Regions from separate parts of the Pectobacterium sp. A5351 genome, predicted to be linked through region 2. Evidence: predicted binding sites of a transcription regulator. Region 2 holds the regulator's gene; the other holds the start of a gene.

What was found. Region 2 encodes ArgR, which controls arginine synthesis, uptake and breakdown. Its sites were predicted from a motif close to ANTGAATAAAAATACANT; they were not measured.
Positions count from the first base shown of each region.
Region 1: a site for ArgR is predicted at 2,303-2,320, ahead of argA (amino-acid N-acetyltransferase). Genes of this name have one in related genera too.

Region 1 is NZ_CP116477.1:958,534-970,516, reverse strand. Features, by position in the region: gene mltA (murein transglycosylase A) at 1-57, opposite strand, end outside; tRNA gene O1Q74_RS04630 (tRNA-Met) at 329-405, shown strand; tRNA gene O1Q74_RS04625 (tRNA-Met) at 477-553, shown strand; tRNA gene O1Q74_RS04620 (tRNA-Met) at 609-685, shown strand; gene amiC (N-acetylmuramoyl-L-alanine amidase AmiC) at 832-2,076, opposite strand; gene argA (amino-acid N-acetyltransferase) at 2,335-3,678, shown strand; partial or broken gene O1Q74_RS04605 (hypothetical protein) at 3,742-3,846, opposite strand; gene recD (exodeoxyribonuclease V subunit alpha) at 3,931-5,790, opposite strand; gene recB (exodeoxyribonuclease V subunit beta) at 5,787-9,368, opposite strand; gene ptrA (pitrilysin) at 9,365-11,983, opposite strand, start outside.
Region 2 is NZ_CP116477.1:591,047-603,029, forward strand. Features, by position in the region: gene dnaG (DNA primase) at 1-1,085, opposite strand, end outside; gene rpsU (30S ribosomal protein S21) at 1,239-1,454, opposite strand; gene tsaD (tRNA (adenosine(37)-N6)-threonylcarbamoyltransferase complex transferase subunit TsaD) at 1,682-2,695, shown strand; gene argR (transcriptional regulator ArgR) at 2,804-3,274, opposite strand; gene mdh (malate dehydrogenase) at 3,744-4,682, shown strand; gene O1Q74_RS02755 (helix-turn-helix domain-containing protein) at 4,752-5,015, opposite strand; gene O1Q74_RS02760 (DNA-binding protein) at 5,203-5,586, shown strand; gene O1Q74_RS02765 (DNA-binding protein) at 5,837-6,211, shown strand; gene ispB (octaprenyl diphosphate synthase) at 6,299-7,270, opposite strand; gene rplU (50S ribosomal protein L21) at 7,527-7,838, shown strand; gene rpmA (50S ribosomal protein L27) at 7,858-8,115, shown strand; gene O1Q74_RS02785 (DMT family transporter) at 8,205-9,167, shown strand; gene cgtA (Obg family GTPase CgtA) at 9,429-10,601, shown strand; gene dacB (serine-type D-Ala-D-Ala carboxypeptidase) at 10,672-11,983, opposite strand, start outside.

The DNA of each region.
Region 1 (11,983 bases), 370 kb from region 2:
AGCCAGAATGGCAATGACCACTGCGGTCAGCACATATTTTCCCCACCGTCCCTTCATCTTTGCACTCGCTTTTTACATCAAAAAATTTACCGTCGAACGATAACAAACGGCTATCGAGAAAGGAATGGGACAGCATATAAATCCACGGATCGCGCGTATGCCATTCGGCACGCGGCACAGTAAAAGGTGGGGTTTCCTCCCATCGCCACATTACGGTCACAAAACAACCTATAAGGCGGTAAATCAATCACCTGACAGCCAAATACCGCGCTTTTTAGAGAAATAGGTTGCATCAATACTCATGGAGAGTATAGTGCGCATCCACGGACGCGGGGTGGAGCAGCCTGGTAGCTCGTCGGGCTCATAACCCGAAGGTCGTCGGTTCAAATCCGGCCCCCGCAACCAATTGATGTGAGTCGTCCATCAAGAAAAGTGAAAGTAGTAAAAGATAGTCAATAGTAAAAAGTTAGTACGGACGCGGGGTGGAGCAGCCTGGTAGCTCGTCGGGCTCATAACCCGAAGGTCGTCGGTTCGAATCCGGCCCCCGCAACCAATTGATGTGAGTCGTCCATCAAGGGAAGTAAAAGTAGTAAAGAAAGTCATACGGACGCGGGGTGGAGCAGCCTGGTAGCTCGTCGGGCTCATAACCCGAAGGTCGTCGGTTCGAATCCGGCCCCCGCAACCAATTAAGACTATTTTCAATTACGTTCTGTTCGATTAAGAACGCAGCGATAAAGCACCTTAACGGGTGCTTTTTTGTTTTCTGCGCGACCTCTTTCCTCTGAACCGCGCCGGTTAGGCGCAGCCATCGTGCGACATCAGCAACATCAACTACTGCTGAGCCTGACTGGCAAAGTAGGCTTTAATGCCTGCAAAAATGGATTCGGCAATCTGCTGTTGAAACTGGCTGGTACGCAGCTTGCGCTCTTCCTCCAGATTACTGATAAATGCCGTCTCAACCAGAACAGACGGAATATCCGGCGCTTTCAGTACCGCAAACCCAGCCTGATCGACGCTGTTTTTATGCAGGCGATTCACTTTACCCAACCGACTCAGGATCTCTTGACCAAACTTCAGGCTGTCGCTGATAGTGACGGTCTGCACCAGATCGAACATGGTGTGATCCAGATAGCGATCGCCGCTCATGCTCACGCCGCCAATCAAATCCGATTCGTTCTGAGTTTCTGCCAGAAATCTGGCGGCGGTACTGGTTGCCCCTTTCTTCGAGAGGGCAAAAACCGACGATCCTCTTGCCGAACGATTGGTAAACGCATCCGCATGAATCGAAATGAACAGATCGGCACGCTGCTTGCGCGCTTTCGCCACCCGCACGCGCAGCGGAATGAACACATCTTCATTGCGCGTCATATGCGCTTTCATGTTGGATTCATTATCGATCAGCTTGCGCAGGCGGCGGGCGATTTGCAGCACGATGTCTTTCTCGCGCGTTTTATTCTTGCCAATCGCACCGGGATCTTCACCGCCATGACCAGGGTCGAGCATAATAATCAGCGGACGATCCCGCCCGGCCTTCCCGGCTTTCGGCGCTTCTGCTGGCAGCGTGCGCTCCAGATCGCCTTTGTTGTAATCCTCCAACAGCGCCAGCAGCGGATCTTCTTCGTTGTCATAGCGCCCTGCCGCAGGGTACAAATCCAGCACCAGCCGATGCTTGAATTCGGCCACCGGCCCCAGCGTAAAGACTTTGGTCGTCACCTGCTGTTTGAGTTCCAGCACCAAACGCACCGTGCTTTTATCAAACTGGCCGATGCGCGCTTCTTTAATCAGCGGATCGTTATCCTGCTGAAACTGGCTGGCTATTTCCTTCAATACGCTGTTCAGGTGAACATTTTCGATATCCACCACAATGCGTTCAGGATTACTGAGACTAAACTGTTTATATTTCAGCGGGTGATTAGATTCCAGCGTGACGCGGGTATAGGCAGAAGACGGCCAGACGCGCACGGCAACAACCTGTGTTGTCGCCGCCATCCCTACACCACTTACGCTTAACAGCCAGGTTGCTGCTGCGCTTTGTAATAGACGCCGTCGAGTCAGATGATGATTCGAATGAGACATGCCGCTCCGATCTGATTGCTGTGCGTTATCCTGAATTTTTGTTTGCTACTGCATGGGATAAGCGATCAAAAAATGAATAAAGGTAAAAATTGTCAAAAACTTTAACGAATCTGCTCTGCCCTGTCATGCAAAAATCATCTGCAGGCCTTATAACAGGCGGATATCATAAATTTGAAGCATTAACCTCGCTTTTATGGTGAATACTTCCTCTTGCCTTTTACGCCATAAAGAATAAAAATACATAAATTACGAATAAAAATGCAAAGAGGGCTCGCAGTGAAGGAACGTAGTACAGAACTGGTTCAGGGCTTCCGCCATTCAGTTCCCTATATCAATGCCCACCGTGGCAAAACGTTTGTCATCATGTTAGGTGGCGAAGCCATTGAGCATGCCAACTTCTCTAGCATCGTAAATGATATCGGGCTGCTGCACAGTCTGGGGATTAAGCTGGTCGTCGTTTATGGCGCTCGCCCCCAGATCGATGCCAACCTGACAACGCATCACTACGAGCCTCACTACCATAAAAACACCCGCATCACCGACAGCGCCACGCTGGAGCTGGTTAAGCAGGCGGCGGGGATGCTGCAGTTGGACATCACGGCCCGACTGTCGATGAGCCTGAACAACACGCCGCTGCAAGGTGCCCATATTAATGTCGTCAGCGGTAATTTTATTATCGCGCAACCGCTTGGCGTTGATGACGGCGTGGACTACTGCCACAGCGGCCGCATTCGCCGCATTGATGAAGAAGCCGTTCATCGCCAGCTGAATAGCGGCGCGATTGTCCTGCTCGGACCGGTTGCGGTTTCTGTCACGGGTGAAAGTTTCAATTTAACCTCGGAAGAGGTCGCGACCCAGCTCGCCATTAAGCTGAAAGCGGAAAAGATGATCGGTTTCTGCTCCTCACAGGGCGTGACCAATGAAGAAGGCAACATCATTTCCGAGCTGTTCCCTGACGATGCACAGAAGCGTATTGATGCACTGGAACAGGCTGGCGATTACCATTCGGGTACGGTTCGATTCCTGCGCGGCGCGGTTAAAGCCTGCCGTAGCGGTGTGCGCCGCAGCCACCTGATCAGCTATCAGGATGACGGTGCGCTGCTGCAGGAGCTGTTCTCACGTGACGGCATCGGTACGCAGATCGTGATGGAAAGCGCCGAGCAGGTTCGCCGTGCAACCATCAATGACATCGGCGGCATTCTGGAACTGATTCGCCCGCTGGAAGAGCAAGGTATTCTGGTCAGACGCTCGCGCGAACAGTTAGAAATGGAGATCGACAAATTCACCGTCGTGGTACGCGATAACCTGACTATCGCCTGCGCGGCACTTTATCCGTTCCCGGAAGAAAGCATCGGCGAAATGGCCTGCGTTGCGGTTCATCCGGATTACCGCAGTTCATCGCGCGGCGATATGCTATTGCTACGTATTGCCGCCCAGGCGCGTCAGCAGGGTCTGCAAAAGCTGTTTGTGCTGACGACGCACAGCATCCACTGGTTCCAGGAGCGCGGCTTTTTACCCGCCGAAGTGGAAATGCTGCCGAAGAAAAAACAGGCGCTGTACAACTACCAGCGTCGCTCGAAGATTCTGGTGTTGGACCTCTGAGCGATTCCACTCAATAACGCCGCTCGTGGCCGACCGTAAAATCGGCCACAAGCGTTTGTCCATTTATGGCTGCTTGCCAAACTCACCGCTCAGCGTCGTCCATTTCCTTGCCTGTTCACTCAGCGTGAACCCGAGTCCCAAACGATCGGATCCCCACATGCGCTCATCGTAGATATTGGTTTTTCACTGATTGAGCGCGAATCGGCCTGACGTTAATATCTAATAAAACAGTTCACTATAAGCAGCATGCTCTCAAGAACGTGCCATTAACGCGCTAATTCGCTCTTCCAAACCGCTATAGCGCTGCGTTGGCGTCTTCACCGCACGACAGAGGATCCTGATGTCGGTATAGAGAGACAAACGCTGGCGTGCACGGGTGATGGCGGTATACACCAACTCCCTCGTCAGCACCGGCAAATAGTGGTTAGGCAACACCAGCGCGGTATGATCAAACTCCGACCCTTGCGATTTATGCACCGTCATCGCATAGGCCGTTTCGTGCGGCGGCAGACGGCTTGGCGTGACATCTTTGGTTTCGCCATTCGGCAGGGGGAAAAACACGCGTAGCTCCCCGCTCTCTCCCATCATGGCAATACCAATATCGCCGTTGAATAGGCCCAAAGCAGCATCGTTACGTTCAATCATGACTGGGCGGCCGGGATACCAGCGGTTAAGCGGATGACGACTACGCTGAATCAACCCAGCCTGATGCAAAGCCTGCTCGATGCGCTGATTCAGCCCTGCGACGCCAAACGGCCCTTCACGCAACGCGCACAGTTGGCGATAACGCTGGAAGGCAAGCAGCACGGCATCCGGCGAGGATCCCGCAGTAATAAGCTGTAGATAATCACCATATCCGTCGACACACTGTGCCAACATGGCCTGATATTCTTCAGCATCGGCTAACGGACTACAGGTAATGTCGGTAAACTCGCCATTCAGCACCTCACGCACGCGAACATCATCGCCGCCGTTCACCGCCTGCGCCAATTGTCCAATACCGGAATACGGATCAAAGCGATAACTCCGGCGTAACAGGCAGATACTGTCACTGACCGTCGTCTGTCCTTCAGGGCCGCTTTCATCCAGACTACAGCCCGTCAGCCGCTGCAATTGCTGCGCCCGCGCGCGGCTATAGCCAGCCTCGGCAAAACGACAAATATCGCCCAATACCGCCCCCGCCTCAACGGACGCTAACTGATCGCGATCGCCCAGAAAGATAATTCTGGCGTGTGGCGGAAGCGCAGCAATCACATTCGCCATCATCGGCAGATCGACCATTGACGCCTCATCCACAATCAGCACATCCAGATGCAGCGGGTTGTCCTGATTATGGCGCAGGCGCTGGCTATCCGTCACCGCACCCAAGAGCCGGTGCAGCGTTGTCGCTTCCTGCGGAAACGCATCCCGCTGCTGAGGTTCCACCGCCAGACGATGCAGAGCCTGACCCAGCGACTCCGTGAGCCGCGCTGCCGCTTTCCCAGTCGGTGCGGCTAATTGAATACGTAACGCTTCCCCCGTATTCAGTTCAATCAATGCGGCCAGCAGTCTGGCGACCGTCGTGGTTTTCCCCGTCCCCGGCCCGCCAGAAATAATCGCAATACGGCGCGTCAATGCGACAGCGGCGGCGACTTTCTGCCAGTCAACCTCTTCGCCCGTGTCAGGAAATAACCGATCCAACGCGGCCCGGATCGCAGGTTCATCAACGGGTAGCGTATCGCGTTCGCTGGCGATAAAGCGCGCCACGCGCCCCTCACTCTGCCAGCTGCGCTGTAAATAAAGCTTTTCTCCCTGCAACACCAGCGGCGTCGATGAACTGCCGTCGCTGACAGCGTCAGATGCCAGCAAACGCTGCTGCCATGCGGCGACCGTGTTGAGCCCTGCCTCCGTAAGCAGCTGTTGTGCCAGATCAGGATCGCGACCATCAAACAGCGTCTGTGCCTGCAAATTCTCCAGCGGTAAGCACACATGCCCCGCGCCCGAGTGCGCGCTCAGGCAGGCGGCGGCCAGCAGCAGAGCGGGCTGCGTCTCATCCGCCAGCATTCTGGCAAACTGCATATCCAGCGGGCGCAGCAGTCGCCGCGCCAGTGCCATTTCAAGCAAGGCAATCATGAGGGAATTCCTGTATCAGCATCGTCAGGCATCTTTCCCTTGAAGAGCGTATCAAGCCCAAAAACAAAGTCAGCAGAGGGGCGGCAAGCAAAGATGCCATTGCCGGGGTGAGATTCCTCAACGCCGCGTAAAAACAGATAAAACACGCCGCCAAAGTGGCGCTCATAGACATAATCCGCAATGCGGTGACGGAGATAGCGATGCAAAGCCAGCGTATAGAGCTGGTATTGCAGGTCATAGCGGTGTTCGGCCATCGACTGCATCATGGCCGTTTGGGTGTACGCACTGGCATCAGGGCCGAGCCAATTGGATTTGTAGTCCAGCAGGTAATAGCGCCCTTCCCAGCGGAACACCAGATCGATAAATCCTTTCAGCATGCCTTTCACCTGCTGAAAAGAGAGCGCCGGACACCGCGCGGATAGCGGATCGTGATGCTTTGCCAACCGGTCGAGCTGCGCCGCATGTATTGGAGCATCAATTGGTATATAGAACTGTAATTCAGCCTGCTTATCTGTGTTATCCAGCGCCGACAGTGTCATCCCTTGATTGTTAAGCGGCGTATGCAAAAGCGTATCCATCCACACCTTCAACACCGGATGCCAGTGCGCTTCAAATCCCTGTAGCTGCAACTGCTCGGCTAGCCAGCCATCATCAACAGGCTGGGTGAAATCCAGCGTTTCAAACAGGCTATGCAAAAACGTCCCCGGACTTGCGCCGCGCGGGAACGTATGCGGTGTCAGTTGGGCTTCATCCGTTTCCTGACGCTCGCCTATCGCTTCGATATCCAGACGCGGCACCAGATCCTGCGCACTTGTGGTGCCATGCTGCTGAAGTCCCGAATAACTGGTGACTCGCCAGCCGTCGCGCAATTGGCGCTCAATATGACGAGCCTGTAGCTCTGCCAACTCTGGTCTATCCGGCTGCCAGCGCTGCGTTTCCGTCGCCTGTAGCGGTGTCAATGCAACACCGTCCCCGACCATGCCCTCCAGCTCGCTGACTAACGTGGCAGCCTCAGCTTCTTTACCGCGCTGGAGTAAATAGCCCAGCGCGCTCTGGTGCATATCACTGCTGCCGTCTTTCTTACGTGACCGCTGAACAGGCGCAACGCCTACGCTACAGTAGTAAATAGAGCGGGTTAGCGCGACATACAGCAAACGTAAATCTTCCGCCAGCCGCTCTTCTTCCGCCAACGTCTGACTTTCCTCATGATTTTGCAGATCCAATACGGCCTGATAGCTCTCGCGATCGTGATAAATGCCCTGATCCTGCACGCGGAAATTACTGATGAAAGGCAGCCACACTAGCGGGTATTCCAATCCTTTCGATTTATGGATCGTGACGATCTGCACCAAATGACGGTCACTTTCCAGACGTAGCTGCTGATTCTCGGCCTGCGGATTCGGCTGGACAATCTGTTGCGATAGCCAGCGCACCAGCGCATGTTCGCTATCGAGCGTTGCCGAGGCATCCTGCAATAACTCACCGATATGCAGGATATCGGTAATGCGGCGCTCCCCGTCCGCGCTCGCCAGCAGGTTTTCCGCCAATTGATGTTGGCTCATTAGCGCACGCAGCATCGGCAGTACGCCTTTCTGACGCCACAGCGTGCGATAACCGGCAAACTCATCCACCAGCGCATCCCATGTTGCTTCGCTTTGCCCTAACGCATCAACCTGTTCGGCATCTAGCCCCATCAGCGCCGTCGCCATTGCACTGCGTAACGTGCGCTCCTGCTCCGGTGCCAGCACCGCCTGCAACAGCCACAACATATCGCTGGCTTCTGGCGTGCTAAACACGCTGTCGCGATTGGACAGATACACCGAGGGAATCGACAAACGGCTCAGTGCATCACGAATCAGCGAGGCTTCACGCCGGCTGCGCACCAGCACACTCATGTCGGAGGCTTTGACCAAACGCCGTGAATCATCGCTGACCAACCAGGCTTCATGACGCTGGCTGGCCGCCAGCCAGTCACGAATCTGCGCCGCACACTGGCGCGCCATCTGCTGCTGATAATCCCCTATGCCGATCGGTTCTGAGCCCGTTAGCCAGAATTGCAACGCAGGCTGAGGCTGCCCGGCAACCTCAAACACCAGGCCGCGTTTAGAGTCGGCAGGCTTGACCGGCAGGAAAGGGATATTGTGGAAAATAAAAGGATGGTCGAGGCGCTCAAACAAACGATTAACGCCACGCACCATCTGATGCGACGAACGCCAGTTCGTGCCCAGCGTATAATGTGCAGCCACTTCTCCGCGCGCGTGCATATAGGTAAAAATATCCGCGCCGCGAAATGCATAAATAGCCTGTTTAGGATCACCGATCAACAGCAGACCACACTGCGGCTGCCTGACGTACAACGTTCGGAAAATACGGTACTGCTGGGGGTCGGTATCCTGAAACTCATCAATCATTGCTACCGGATAGCGCTCGCGAATGGCGCTGGCAAGCTGCTCTCCCCCCGGCTGCTGCAACGCAATATCCAGACGACTCAGCAGATCGTCAAATCCCAGCTCCGCACGCTGTCGTTTCTCCTCACGCACCGACTCCCGGATCGCTGACAGCGCACGCACAATCACCAAATCACGCAGCGATAGCGGCGTTTCAAGCAGCCGCTCAGTCTCCTCAAACAGGGCATGAACAGGTGGTTCACCTTTCTTCGTCTTCTCGATTAGCGTTTGCTGGGCAAATCTCACCAGATCTTTCGGCAGTTGATAATCCAGCGTCGGCTGCTCTGCCCACAGCGTGACTTTCTGTAACCAGTTGGGAAGATGCTTGCTGCTGTAGCTGCGCTTATCGACGCCAGAAGCGCTAATCAACGCTTCCAGCTCCGCTGCTGACGCCAGCCAGCGTTGTTTGTACGCATCGATCGTCGCCACGATTTTCTCATGTCGACTCAGCAACGTTTCGTCTTCTTCTGGCGGCAAGCGAAACGCAGGCGCTTCACCGTGCAGATAAGGAGCCAGATCGGCCAGCAGGTTTTCTGGCCCTTTCCACTCCAGACCGACAATACGGGCGACCTCTACCGGCAGCGGATAGCAATAACGACGCCAAAAATCGGCGCAGGCCTGACGGCGCAACGGCTGCTCATCTTCTATCAGCACTTGTTCAAAAAGCACGCCGGATTCAAACGCATTGGTACTGAGCATACGCTGGCAGAAACCGTGGATCGTGTAGATCGCCGCCTCATCCATTTGCCGTTCAGCCGCCAGCAATACATCAGCCGCATCGCGATGGTCCGAAATCTCCGCCAGCAGTTGCGCGAGCGAAGCATCTTTATGCTTTTCCGCCTCCTTCCCCTGCGCGCTTTTACGCAGGCAGGCGATACGCAAGGCGTGAATTCTGGCACGAATACGCTCCCGCAGCTCTTCGGTCGCGGCCTCCGTAAAGGTCACAACCAGAATTTCCTCGACCAGTAGCGGACGTGGATACGCGGCTTGCTTACCCAGCCCCAGCAACAGGCGCAGATACAGCGTAGCCAGCGTATAGGTTTTCCCTGTTCCGGCCGACGCCTCAATCAGCCGCTCCCCCAGGAGCGGTAACGTCATGACGTCTAATGATTGCGGCGCGGCACTTGTCATTGTGCTGCAACCTTACCGACAGCGTCCGATGCCGCAGTATCCGCTGCGGGCTGTGCGGCTGGCGCAGGGATCATCGCAGGCGCTTTCTCACGCGGTAACGTTTTCTGCAATGAAGAGGCGTCCGCGTAGGTATGCCATCCTTTCGGTGCGGCATAGTCAGCTTTACCATGATGGCTGCCGGAAACCTGCGACAATACGGCCAGCCCCTCAGGCTTCAGCGCCTGCTGGAAGAAATCGGCCAGTTGCGCCACTGTCAGCGGTTTGATTTGTTCGAGCAGTTTCTCCCGCGAGTCAAAAGCAAAGTTTTCCCGATCCACATCCTTACGCAGTCGGCTGGCTTCTTCACCCAATGTCTGCGGACGTTGATTCAGTTCATTCATCACACCTTGTTTATACTGTGCGAACTCTTCTTCACTCATTTCACGCAGTCGTTTTTGCGCTTTCAGGTAAAAATCTTCATAGCGCTGATACAGATAAGCAGGCTGTTTGCTGTTGCTTTGTAGCAGGAAGCCGATGCCCATCTGTCGGCCAAGCGACATCGGGAAAGCAAACACCGCATAGCCCAACTGCTCTTCCGTTCTCAGTTGGCTATAGAACCAAGGCTGAACGATCTGCCCCAGCACCGAGCTATACGCCATGCTTTGCGTTTCCGCGTAACCCGTTGGCACATACACTGCCGCTAGCGCAGAATCCGTGCTGCTGCCTGGGCGCTGTAGATTAGCGAGCTGTGGCTTGCTGACTTTGACATCATCGCTGCGTGACAGATTTTCACCCTTCGCCTTCAGATGCGCTTTCAGCGTCGTCGCTAACTCGGTCACGCTCTCCGGTGTCAGATTACCGACGACCAGCATTTCCGGCGTGGCTTTTTGCAGCAGATCGTTGCGATAATTAATCACATCCTGTAAGTGAATATCTTTCAGCAACTTACGTCGTTCGCCGCGTTCGAAGTAAGGCAGTTGCGATACCGCCTGAATCGGCTGTATGGCTTGTTCAAAGGCTTTTGATTTTTCGACTGCATCCAACTGCTGCAAGTACCAGGACTTTGCCTGCTCCAATTGCGCTTCCGTCGACGTAAAGGAGGCATAGCCATCCGCCAGTGTCAGTAGCAATCGTGGCAAATGCTGGGTATAGCCATCGGCGCTAATTACCAGACCATCATTACTGCGAGTGGAGAAGCTAATGCCACCAACTGAGGCCTGATAGCTGAGTTCATCCAACGCCAGCCCCGCCAGATAGTCATTTAACGCGAACAACACCTGATTCCGTGCGGTACTGCGCGCTTCCTGATTACGCAGGAACAGGGTGATTTCTGCTTTCGGCTCATCGGCGAAATAGTGGCTTGGCATATACAGCACGCGCAGCCCCGGCTGATTCAGCAGAAGCGTCGGCTTGGTTATCGATTTATCCGCTTTGATCAGAGAAAAATCATCCGGGATATAAGGGTTGATCGTTGGCAACGACAGCGACATTTTTTGCCCCAGCGTTTTCCATTTTGCGAATGTTGCTGACGGAATTTTATCCATCTCGTACGGCGCATCGACAAAGTAGGCCACTTTATTATGCGGTTCATTCGGGCTGATAACCCAAACGCGCGCGTTCTGCGGCGTCATCTCGTCTAAACGTGCAGCAATGGCCTTCGGATCGTAGCGATCCGCAACATACTGCGCATCCAGCGTGTGTTCGACTGGCACGCGCAGCATGGTATCCACCAGCCATTCGATGTAGTCCATGTCCCGGCTGATGGACGGATAGCGGAAATCCAGATCCAGGACGCGTGCGATCTCATCAAAATAACGTTGCTGAATCCCCTCGGTGCGGATTTCTTGCAGGTAACGGAAGATGGCCGCAATCACCTCGTCACGCTGTGCCAAACCTTTATCGGTCAGCGAGGCTGAAATAGCGAACATGCCGCCGTTACGGTCGATAATCGGTGAAGAACCCGCACCGATAGACTCAACCAGCCCTTCCTTTTGCAACCAATCAGAAAGCGTATTCTGGCTGCGGTTGCCGATCAGATAGCTAATGTAGGTATCCGTCTTGCTGCGAAATTCCTGGCTACTATCGCTGACGCGAAATTCAATACGCAGCTGTTTTCTCGGTTGCGCAGGGACATAGTGAATCATCACGCCACGCTGCTTCTCCGTCGTGACAGGAACGGTAACCGCAGGAACGCTGGCGTTGTGATTGGCAATGCGCCCGAAGGTATCGGCCGCCAGTTTTGCCAGTTCAGGGAGAGGTTGATTGCTGTAAATCACCCCTTTCATCAGGTTGGCCGAGTAGTATTTCTGGTAGAACTTCACCAGTTCATCATGCAGTTTGCTGCCAGGCTTATCGCTCAGGGTTTCAAGATTCCCCCCCGAAAAACGCGCGCTCGGGTGTGCTGGGTTCAGCGTCTCTGCGCCTACCTGCGCGATGCGATGACCGTCACGCGAACGCGCCATCGTTAATTCCGCATTGACCGCGTTACGCTCACGATCGGCATTCACCGGATCGAGTAGCGGCTCCGCAATCGCATCGGCCATCCGATCTACAGCGGGCCGCAACGCATCATTTTCGACTTCCAGATAAAACGCCGTGCGGTAAGACGCCGTGCTGGCGTTGTGGCTGCCACCATG
Region 2 (11,983 bases):
ATGCGCTGTTCAAAGGCGGCTTTGCCTTCTTTACGTACCAGCGTGTCGGGATCTTCACCGTCCGGCAGAAACATAAAGCGTAGCTGACGACCATCGTTCAAATAGGGTAGCGCAGTTTCCAGTGCGCGCCATGCCGCTTCGCGGCCGGCACGGTCTCCGTCATAACAACACACCACTAGATCGGTGGCGCGAAAGAGTAACTGAATGTGATCGGCGGTCGTCGAAGTACCCAGCGACGCCACCGCATAATCAATACCAAACTGCGCCAGCGCCACCACATCCATATAGCCTTCAACAACCAAAAGTCGCTTTAGCTCCGCGTGGCTTTGCTGCGCTTCATACAGGCCGTACAGCTGGCGACCTTTATGAAAAATCTCTGTTTCCGGCGAGTTAAGGTACTTTGGCGTACCGTCGCCTAATACGCGTCCGCCGAAAGCAATCACTCGCCCCCGTTTGTCGCGAATGGGGAACATCACTCGCTCGCGGAAGCGGTCGTACGTTCGGCCCTGATCGTTAGTCACCAGCATGCCGGCATCGTTCAATGTGCTGCGGTCATCATTATTGCGGCCAAAGCGCTTTAAGACGTTATCCCAGCCGGGCGGGGCGAAGCCGATCGCAAAATGGCTGATAACCTCTGCGCTTAAACCGCGCTGTTGCAGATACTGCAACGCTGGCGTACCGACTGACTGGCTTAGTGCTTGTTGATAGAACCCGCTGAGCTGTCCCATCAATTCGTACAGACTTTGCCGCTGATGACGCTCTAACTGGGTTGGGCCAGTGCCGCTTTCATAAGGCACTTCGAGGCCGTATTGGGTGGCCAGTTCTTCAATGGTTTCAACGAATTCGAGACGATCGTAATTCATCAAAAAGTCAATGGCGTTGCCGTGTGCGCCACAACCAAAACAGTGGTAGAACTGTTTGTCACCGTTTACGGTGAATGAGGGGGTTTTTTCGTGATGGAATGGACAGCACGCATGGAAGTTTTTGCCCTGCTTTTTCAGTTTGACGCGCGCGTCAATGAGATCGACGATGTCGGTGCGAGCCAGCAGGTCATTAATAAATACGCGTGGGATTCGTCCAGCCATAAGCCCCTGATGTATATCTTTCTGTAAGGTGGTTACATTAGATATAGCTTATAAACGACAACAAGCCGCGCTTCCTTTCGGAAAGCACGGCCTTCGTATGCAACTGCTAAGTCTGCGGATTAATCACGCGTTGGAGGGAAACCCTCCTGAAAATTAATACAGACGAGTGCGGCGTGCGTTTTCTCGAGCCAGTTTCTTCGCGTGACGTTTCACGGCAGAAGCTTTAGCGCGCTTACGTTCGGTCGTTGGTTTTTCATAAAACTCACGACGACGAACTTCAGCCAGAACACCTGCTTTTTCACAGGAACGCTTGAAGCGACGCAGAGCTACGTCGAACGGCTCGTTTTCACGTACTTTAATTACCGGCATGTGCCTCTCACCTCAATAAATTCGGTTTGCCGCTGGCCTTGTGCCAGCCTTTTCAAAATGGTGCGGAATTCTACTGCAAACGTGACGCCTTTGTAAAGCATTGTGGTGATCATAAAACACCCAACCACGGCCAGCGCAGAAATCAGGGCGCTTATGGTAGACTATCCACAGTTTGAAGCAAGCGGCATTCAACGAGCGCTTGTATCGTCATCAAAGTAGGAACAGCAATGCGCGTATTGGGTATCGAAACATCCTGTGATGAAACCGGCGTGGCTATTTATGACACAGAAACCGGTTTGCTCGCCAATCAGTTATACAGCCAGGTCAAATTACATGCGGATTACGGCGGCGTAGTGCCTGAGCTTGCCTCACGCGATCACGTGCGTAAAACGGTCCCGTTAATTCAGGCGGCGCTGCGTGAAGCCGGGTTGCAGGCGAGTGATATCGATGGCGTGGCTTATACCGCCGGCCCTGGTTTGGTTGGCGCGTTATTGGTGGGGGCGACAGTCGGCCGCTCTCTGGCGTTTGCCTGGGGTGTGCCGGCGATTCCTGTGCACCATATGGAAGGGCATTTACTGGCACCGATGCTGGAAGATAATCCACCGGCGTTTCCCTTCGTGGCGCTGCTGGTTTCTGGTGGACATACGCAGCTCATCAGCGTGACGGCCATTGGTGAATACCGTTTGCTGGGCGAATCGATTGATGACGCGGCGGGCGAAGCATTTGATAAGACGGCGAAACTGCTGGGGCTGGATTACCCCGGTGGCCCGATGTTGTCGAAAATGGCGCAGGCGGGTGATCCGCAGCGCTTTACGTTTCCTCGCCCAATGACCGATCGTCCCGGTCTGGATTTCAGCTTCTCTGGGCTAAAAACGTTTGCAGCCAATACGATTCGTAGCAACGGCGATGATGATCAAACGCGTGCCGACATTGCTCGTGCATTTGAAGATGCCGTTGTGGATACACTGGCGATCAAGTGTCGTCGTGCGCTGGATGAAACGGGCTTTAAGCGACTGGTCATGGCGGGGGGCGTGAGTGCAAACCGGACGCTACGCCAGCGCTTAGGTGAAGTGATGGCAAAACGTGGCGGCGAAGTGTTTTATGCGCGTCCTGAATTCTGTACGGATAATGGTGCGATGATTGCCTATGCGGGCAGTGTACGTCTGATGCATGGCGCCAGTCAGACGCTGGGGGTATCCGTTCGACCACGTTGGCCATTGGCTGAACTGCCCGCGGTGTAAGCGTTTTGGCAATAATTGCTACGTGTAGCGATCCTACACGTAGCAAAGAAAACGTAGCGAAAATACCCAGTAAAAAACGAGTAATAAAAACGGTAGCGGGCGAGTGAGTTACAGCTCTTGTTCGAAGAGCACCAGAATAGCTTCGTAAAGCTGTTTGACGCTGAAGCCTCTTGCCGGGGTGGTGAAGATCGTGTCATCCCCCGCGATGGTGCCGAGGATTCCCTCTGACTTCCCGAGTGAATCCAACAGACGGGCGATGAGCTGCGCGGCTCCTGGGCTGGTATGGATGACGATGACCGCATCGTTATAGTCCACGTCTAGCACAAGATTCTTCAACGGGCTGGAGGTAGTAGGAACGCCGAGTTCGGCTGGGAGACAATACACCATCTCCATTTTTGCATTGCGTGTGCGCACGGCGCCAAATTTCGTTAGCATGCGTGACACCTTGGATTGGTTGATGTTTTCAAATCCTTCGTCTTGCAATGCCTGAACAATTTCGCTTTGGGAACTGAACTTCTCTTCCTTTAACAGCGCTTTGAACGCTTTAACGAGGTCTTCTTGTTTTGTCGAATTTCGCATTCTGCACCGGATTAATTGTTATGGTTAATCCTTCTATTATGCAGTTGTGTGAATTTTTATGCAATTAAATCGCCTATAATTCCAGTCTATTTCCTCAGATATGTGCTAGTCGCTGTTTTCACAAAAATTCGGTCCGTGAGTAGTCCGAGAAATGCGTCCTGCGTCACATAAAAGTAAATTAAATGTTATCAGAATGATGTTGTTTGGACGCCATTGATCGGTGTAATGTAGCGCACCGGTTAATTGCACGTGAATGAACACCGCGTTATAGCTCAATAGCTTATTAACTTTACTTACCTTTCAAACGAATGGTTGTTTTTGATTTATTATTAGAGACATAGCGTATTTTTGTCTCTCATGTCATTTGCAGAAAGGTGAGTAGACTGATCTTATCCCCATTTTTTATATTCTGTTTATAACCAAATGAATTCACGGCACTTTTTTATTTTACGATAATAAGGAGTTTAGGATGAAAGTTGCAGTTCTCGGAGCAGCAGGTGGTATCGGTCAGGCACTCGCACTCCTCCTCAAAACCCAGCTTCCTTCAGGTTCAGAACTATCCCTTTACGATATTGCTCCGGTCACGCCGGGTGTTGCTGTCGATCTGAGCCACATTCCTACAGCAGTGAAGATCAAAGGCTATAGCGGTGAAGATGCTAAACCTGCGCTTGCTGGCGCGGATATCGTGCTGATCTCTGCTGGTGTGGCACGTAAACCTGGTATGGATCGTTCCGATCTGTTCAACGTCAATGCGGGAATTGTGCGTAATCTGGTTGAGCAAATTGCGGTTACCTGCCCGAAAGCCTGCATCGGTATTATCACTAACCCAGTGAACACGACCGTTGCCATCGCTGCTGAAGTGCTGAAAAAAGCTGGAGTGTATGACAAAAACAAACTGTTCGGCGTTACCACGCTGGATATCATCCGTTCCAATACCTTCGTTGCTGAGCTGAAAGGCAAACAGCCACAGGATATTAATGTGCCAGTTATCGGCGGACACTCTGGTGTGACGATTCTTCCACTGCTGTCTCAGGTTCCTGGTATCAGCTTCAGTGAGCAGGAAGTGGCCGATCTGACCAAGCGTATTCAGAATGCGGGCACCGAGGTTGTTGAGGCCAAAGCAGGTGGCGGATCGGCCACTTTGTCTATGGGTCAGGCTGCTGCACGCTTTGGTTTGTCTCTGGTTCGTGCACTGCAAGGCGAAAGCGGTGTGGTGGAATGTGCATACGTTGAAAGCGATGGCAAATATGCCCGCTTCTTCGCTCAGCCGGTGCTATTGGGCAAAGACGGCGTCGTAGAGCGTAAAGACATCGGCACATTAAGTGCTTTTGAGCAAAACGCGCTTAGCAGCATGCTGGATACGTTGAAGCAGGATATTGAGCTAGGCGAGACGTTCATCAAGAATTAATCATTGAAATTCTTGTAATACGTGACGTTGAATAAAAAGCCGGAGATAGTGATCTCCGGCTTTTCTTTTTTAATCGGGGCGGATGAGTTTTTTTCTGTCGATAAGCTCATTGGTTTCCGGATCGTAGTATCGGCTTGGCCAAATCTCTGAGGGGTGAATATTTAACGCATCAGCAATAAGCCATTCCCCCTTGGGCCAGGGGCGTGAGAGGGCGTTAGCTAACGTTGATGAGCTTAATCCGGCCGCTCGCGATACTGCCGCCAGCGTCGTGTTTTTCTTGCGCAGTGCAGCAATGATATCAGCGGGATGCCAGTCTTGTTTCCTTAAAATCATATTCCTTCCCTTATTTGCTATAAGACGACTGTAGATTAGTGGTATAAATAACGGATGTTAGTTATATGCCGAGCTAACATGACATTACTATTTGGAAATAATATAGCATTAATTTTCCTTAAAATTCTCAATTAATTTCCAAATAAGCGCGTTTTTGTTAGGGATGGCACTATCAGGATGAAAGGCAATGAAAAAAGAGTGGTTTGCTACCAGCGAATTGGTTGGAGTCGGCGGCCTTCCGAAATCAAGACAAGGATTGAATAAGCGCGCCCGTGAGGATGGATGGGAGAAGCGTCGCCGTAAAGGCGTCCAGGGAAGAGGAGTGGAGTACTCAATTCACAGCTTACCGGATATAGTAAAAAAATCCCTATTACTCGAAATCGAGCCTTCTGACTACTCGACGAAACAGCCCGCGGCCTTGGCGGTATGGATGCAGATTTATCAACAACTGTCTGAAAAAGAAAGAGATGATCTGATTGCTTATATCCTTCGAGTCGGCGTGTCAACTACGCTGAGCCAGTTGGGTATTACACCGTCGGATGAAGAACCGATCTTATCAATGGATGATTGACTGAATCATGGAGAGCAGGTTTTTCGATTGCCAATCTGTGCTGAAGAAGGGGCCTGCATTTTATTTTGATTTGCCGTATTGCTCTGGCTGCGATGTTTCAGTATTGCACGGGATTTAATCATTTCTTTATTACTTAGGTGTGCCGGTAACGTGTAAAAGTTAGCGGTTTAGGTAATTATAGTCTATTATATGGAAACTTTTGGGCGAGTTGACGTAATGCCTGTTCAAAACAAACAAGGGAGTGACGAGTATGGACAAAGAATGGTTTGCAACAAGTGAGCTGGTTGGCGTAGGTGGATTGCCGAAGTCACCGCAGGGGCTGAATAAACGGGCGCGAGACGACGGTTGGGAAAAGCGCAGAAGGAAAGGGGTTCAAGGGCGTGGTGTCGAATATTCTATTCGCAGTTTGCCGAACGAGGTCAGGAACTCTCTGCTAGTAAAAGAGAATCCGCCAACAGAATATTATCGTATCGATAATGAGCCAACGCTGATGTCATCGTGGGTGCATATTTTCCATCAACTTTCCGTTGATGAACGAACCCGACTGATTAATTTCATCTTGCGTGAAGGGACGATAGCGATGTTGTCTCGGCTGGATGATGTCACCATCGACCAGACTGCCTAGTCTGCGAACGAGTAGCGCTGCAAGGCAGCGCTACTTACGATTGAGTTAACGGTGATTACGTTATCAGGCAAGTACCTCACACCACGATTAGAAATCGCGCTGTACGGCTAAGTGGGCAAGGCCTTCGAGCGCCATACGGTATGGCGTTTCTGGCAACTGCTGCAATGCGCTAATCGCTTTATCTGCCTCTTCTTCTGCACGCTGACGTGTGTAATCAAGCGAACCACATTGTTGCATGGCGGCAAGCACCGGTTCCAGAAGATGGCGCCCGTTTCCTTCTTCAATTGCCTGACGAATCAGCGAACTCTGTTCTGCATTACCATTACGCATGGCGTGCAGCAGCGGCAGCGTTGGTTTGCCCTCATTGAGGTCGTCGCCCGTGTTTTTGCCCAGTGTTTTGCCGTCTGCACTGTAATCAAGCAGATCGTCAATTAACTGGAACGCGGTGCCCAGGTAGCGGCCATAGTCCTGAAGCGCTTTTTCTTGCTCTGGCGTTGCGCCTGCAAGGATGGATGAAGATTGCGCGGCGGCTTCAAATAAACGTGCCGTTTTGCTGTAAATGACGCGCATATAGCTTTCTTCAGTAATATCCGGGTCGTTGCAGTTCATTAACTGCAAGACTTCGCCTTCAGCAATAACGTTTACTGCTTCTGACATCAGCGCCAGCACGCGTAACGATTCGAGGCTGGTCATCATCTGGAAGGCGCGGGTATAAATGAAATCCCCAACCAGCACACTCGCGGCGTTGCCAAAGGCGGCGTTGGCCGTTGCTTTACCCCGGCGCATGTCAGATTCGTCTACCACGTCATCATGCAGCAGCGTTGCGGTATGGATAAACTCGATCAGTGCAGCAACAGTGACATGTTTATCACCGTTATAGTCGAGGGCTCTGGCGGCCAGAACAGCAATCATTGGGCGTATACGTTTTCCTCCGCCGCTGATGATGTAATGCCCAAGCTGGTTGATCAAAACGACGTCGGAATTCAGTTGTTCAAGAATGACGTTATTAACAGCTGCCATATCCTGCGCGGTTAATGTTGTAATTTGTTCTAGATTCATGGTTTATGCCAACGTATGTCTTCAACACTGCCGTAAGATTGCTGTTGCATATCGGCAAGACGGAACTTATTGCGCCGATTGTACTTGAAAAATGAGAGAGATAAACGGCAGTTCATACGTTGTATTCTTTTTCTTCACATCCTTTGATTATGCACTTGTCATCCGCAGTATTTTTGCGTAGAATTCGCGCCCTATTATGAATATTTATAGCGTGCTCTGAAACCTATTAACGGGTGCGCGGAAAGCGGAGTTTTATATGTACGCAGTTTTCCAAAGTGGTGGTAAACAACACCGAGTAAGCGAAGGTCAAACCGTTCGCTTGGAAAAGCTGGACATCGCAACTGGTGAAGCCGTTGAGTTTGACCAGGTTCTGATGGTTGCCAACGGTGAAGAAATCAAAATCGGCGTTCCTTTCGTCGATGGCGGTAAAATCAAAGCTGAAGTTGTTGCTCATGGTCGTGGCGAAAAAGTGAAGATCGTTAAGTTCCGTCGCCGTAAACACTACCGTAAGCAAGCAGGCCACCGTCAGTGGTTCACTGACGTGAAAATTACCGGCATCAGCGCTTAAGATTAGGAGAGCGGATTAAATGGCACACAAAAAAGCTGGCGGTTCAACCCGTAACGGTCGTGACTCTAATGCACAACGTCTGGGCGTAAAACGTTTTGGCGGTGAAAGTGTACTGGCTGGTAACATCATCGTTCGTCAACGTGGCACCAAATTCCACGCAGGAACTAACGTTGGCTGCGGGAAAGACCACACTCTGTTTGCTTTGACTGATGGTAAAGTTCAGTTTGAAGTTAAAGGCCCAAAAAACCGCAAATATATCAGCATCGTTGCTGAATAATTTTTCGCGTTAGGTCTTACGGATTCAAGCCCCGCAATTCTTTGCGGGGCTTTTTACATTCTGATTCTGAGTAAACCATCTGGGTAAGTATGAATACTAAACAGCAGACGGGTATCGGTCTTTGTCTGGCGCTGACTACGGCAGTTTGCTGGGGCGCGTTACCGATAGCCATGAAACAGGTTCTGGTGGTAATGGAACCTTATACGATTGTTTGGTATCGCTTTTTTATCGCGTCGATTGGACTCGGCATTATTCTGTCATACCGTAAGAATTTACCGCCAATGCGAGTTTTCTTGCATCGGCGTTGGTGGGTTCTGCTACTGATTGCAACCGCTGGATTATTAGGCAATTTTGTTTTCTTTAGCTCGTCTCTGCAATATCTGAGCCCGACGGCGTCTCAGGTTATCGGGCAGCTTTCTCCTGTTGGTATGATGTTCGCCAGCGTACTTATCTTAAAGGAAAAGATGCGTGGCACGCAGGTCATTGGCGCGATCATGCTGATCTGCGGCCTGATCCTGTTCTTTAATACCAGCCTGATTGAGATTTTTACCCGGCTGACGGACTACACGCTGGGCGTGCTGTTAGGCGTCTGCGCGGCTGCGGTGTGGGTCTCCTATGGCGTAGCGCAGAAGGTGCTGCTGCGGCGTCTGACATCACAGCAAATTCTGTTTCTGCTATATGTGCTTTGCGTTATGTTTATTACGCCTTTTACCAAGCTTGAGGCTATTTTCCAACTAAGCAACTGGCAGCTTATCTGCCTGCTATTCTGCGGTGCGAATACATTAATTGGGTATGGTGCGCTTGCGGAGGCCATGGCGCGCTGGCAGGCATCGCAGGTTAGTGCCGTCATTACGCTGACGCCGCTGTTTACGCTGTTTTTTTCCGATCTACTGGCGTTAGGCTGGCCGACTTTCTTTGCTGCGCCAGTGCTGAACTGGGTTGGTTACCTGGGCGCTTTTGTCGTGGTTGCCGGTGCGATGTTTTCTGCTATCGGACATCGTTTCTTCCCCGGTAAGAAAGAACGTGTGCCGCCATTGCTGGTGCAGAAGTAGCCTGAAAGAACACGTATTGCAGAGGGGCACCGTCGACTTTTGGCATTTTGCATGTGTTGCTTATTTTTAATACAGATGAAATTATTGGAGCAGGCAGGTACAATCCGCTCCTTTGCTAGAATACGTTCTGGTGCGTCAGTTTTTTTAATGGTGAGTAGAACTACGCTACATGCCATAAAATCAAAAAGTTACGCCAAAGAGAACCAATAACAAGCCTAAAACACGTAGATATTCTCTATTGGTTTTTTGCGGAGAGAATCAATGAAGTTTGTAGATGAAGCCACAATTCTTGTTGTGGCAGGCGATGGCGGTAACGGTTGTGTTAGCTTTCGTCGTGAAAAATATATTCCTAACGGCGGCCCAGATGGCGGTGACGGTGGTGATGGTGGCGACGTATATCTGCTGGCTGACGAAAACCTGAACACACTGATCGATTACCGTTTTGAAAAATCTTTCCGCGCTGAGCGTGGACAAAACGGGCAAAGCCGTGACTGTACGGGTAAGCGCGGCAAAGATATTACGATTAAAGTCCCGGTTGGTACGCGTGTTCTCGATCAGGGAACTGGCGAAGTGCTGGGTGATATGACGCGTCATCAGCAGAGCCTGATGGTAGCGAAAGGCGGCTGGCATGGTTTAGGTAACACGCGTTTTAAATCATCCGTCAACCGTGCTCCTCGCCAGAAGACCAGCGGCACGAAAGGTGAAGAACGTGAGCTGACACTGGAACTGCTGTTGCTGGCTGACGTGGGAATGCTGGGGCTGCCCAACGCAGGTAAATCGACTTTCATCCGTGCGGTATCAGCGGCAAAACCAAAAGTCGCCGACTATCCGTTTACCACACTGGTGCCGAGCCTTGGCGTGGTTCGTATGGATAGCGAACAGAGCTTTGTTGTGGCGGATATTCCTGGTTTGATTGAAGGAGCATCCGAAGGCGCTGGGTTAGGGATTCGTTTCCTGAAGCACCTGGAGCGCTGCCGTGTTCTGTTGCACTTGGTTGATCTGGCTCCGATTGATGAGTCTGACCCGGTTGAAAATGCCAAAATCATTATCAACGAGCTAGAGCAGTACGGCGCAGGTTTGGCAGAAAAACCGCGTTGGCTGGTTTTCAACAAAGTTGATTTGATCGACAAAGCTGAAGCGGAAAAACGAGCTAAAGAGATTGCGACTGCGCTTGGCTGGGAAGGGAAATATTACCTGATTTCTGCGGCGAACCGTGAAGGCGTCACGCCACTTTGCTGGGATGTGATGAGCTTCCTGAAAGCCAATCCGAAAGTGACGGCGATTGCTGAAAGCGCACCGGAAAAAGTTGAATTCATGTGGGACGATTACCATCGTCAACAACTGGCTGAAATAGAAAAAGAAGCTGAAGAAGAGTGGGATGATGATTGGGACGATGAAGATGACGAAGGCGTTGAGATTATCTATCAAAAGTGATGCGTTCTTCTGCTAGTTAATGCTCGTTTATTGCGGCCTTACCCCATCAGGGTAAGGCCGCATTCTTATTTTAATTGTTCTGATAAATGTCTTTGTAGAGGCGACTCTCAAATCGCACCAGAGGGACACGGCGTGCGCGTTGGTCTTCTGGCGGCACGGCATAACCGGACAGGAACTGAACGAATGCCATGCGCTGGCCACTCGCGGTGGTGATGAAGCCTGCCAGATTATATACGCCCTGTAGTGCCCCTGTTTTCGCCGAAACCTTGCCATCAACGCCAGCTTCATGCAGGCCGCCACGATAGCGCAGCGTGCCGTCATAGCCGGAAAGTGGAAGCATGGTGATGTAATTCAACTCATTATCGTGTTGTGCGATGTACTGCAATACCTGCATCATCGTTTCTGGCGAGATCAGGTTGTGTCGTGACAGGCCTGAACCATCAACAACGATGCTGTTTCCTAAATCTACACCGGCTTTCTGGCGCAAAATTTGGCGCACGGCATCAGCGCCAGCGCGCCATGTACCCGGCACGCTAAAACGCTCATGTCCAATGGTACGAAAAACCGTATCGGCAATCATGTTGTCTGATTTTTTCAGCATGATGGTGAGCAGATCGTGCAGTGGCGCGGATTGTGTCTGAGCCAGCACGCTCCCCGCTGCTCCTGGCTGCGTCTGACGACGAAGGCTGCCCTTGATGCGAATATCTGCCTGCTGTAGCTCATCTTTAACAATCGCGCCGGCATAGCTGGCCCCATCCTGAATGGCGAACGCCAGCGGAAGCGGCTCTGTGCGTTGAGTCAAACAGCCTGTAAGCGTAAAACGATTCAGTTCCCCAGGGACCACATCCAGTTCGCAATATTGCGCATCAGACGAGCCTTTAGCCAGCGTACGGACCTCGCTGAACATTTGCACCGGATAATAGGATGCAACGCGGATAAACGCATTGTCACCCGCTTTAGGCGCGCTGTAGAGTGAGACAGAGAAGCAGTTACGATCGACAATCGCGGCGCCCGGTGGGGCGCTGAAGCACTGCGTCATGTCGTTCCAGGGCCAGCCTGGCGCTTTATCGTGACTGGCGAATACCGAGGTATCGATTAGCACATCCCCTGCGATTTCCTGTATCCCGCGCTTTCTTAATTCTTGCACCATGTTCCGTATTTGCTGGCGCTTAAGCGTTGGATCGCCGCTAAATCGTACTATGAGGTTACTGTTCAGAATACCGCTAGTGACAGGGCCATGGCTTTCCATCGTAGTGATGAATCGATAGTCTGGACCTAATTGCAGTAATGCAGCTAATGCAGTTATCACCTTTTGTGTACTGGCGGGAAGCGCCATTTGCTGGCTATTGAAGGCCATGCTGGGTGTTGTTGAGCCAACTTTT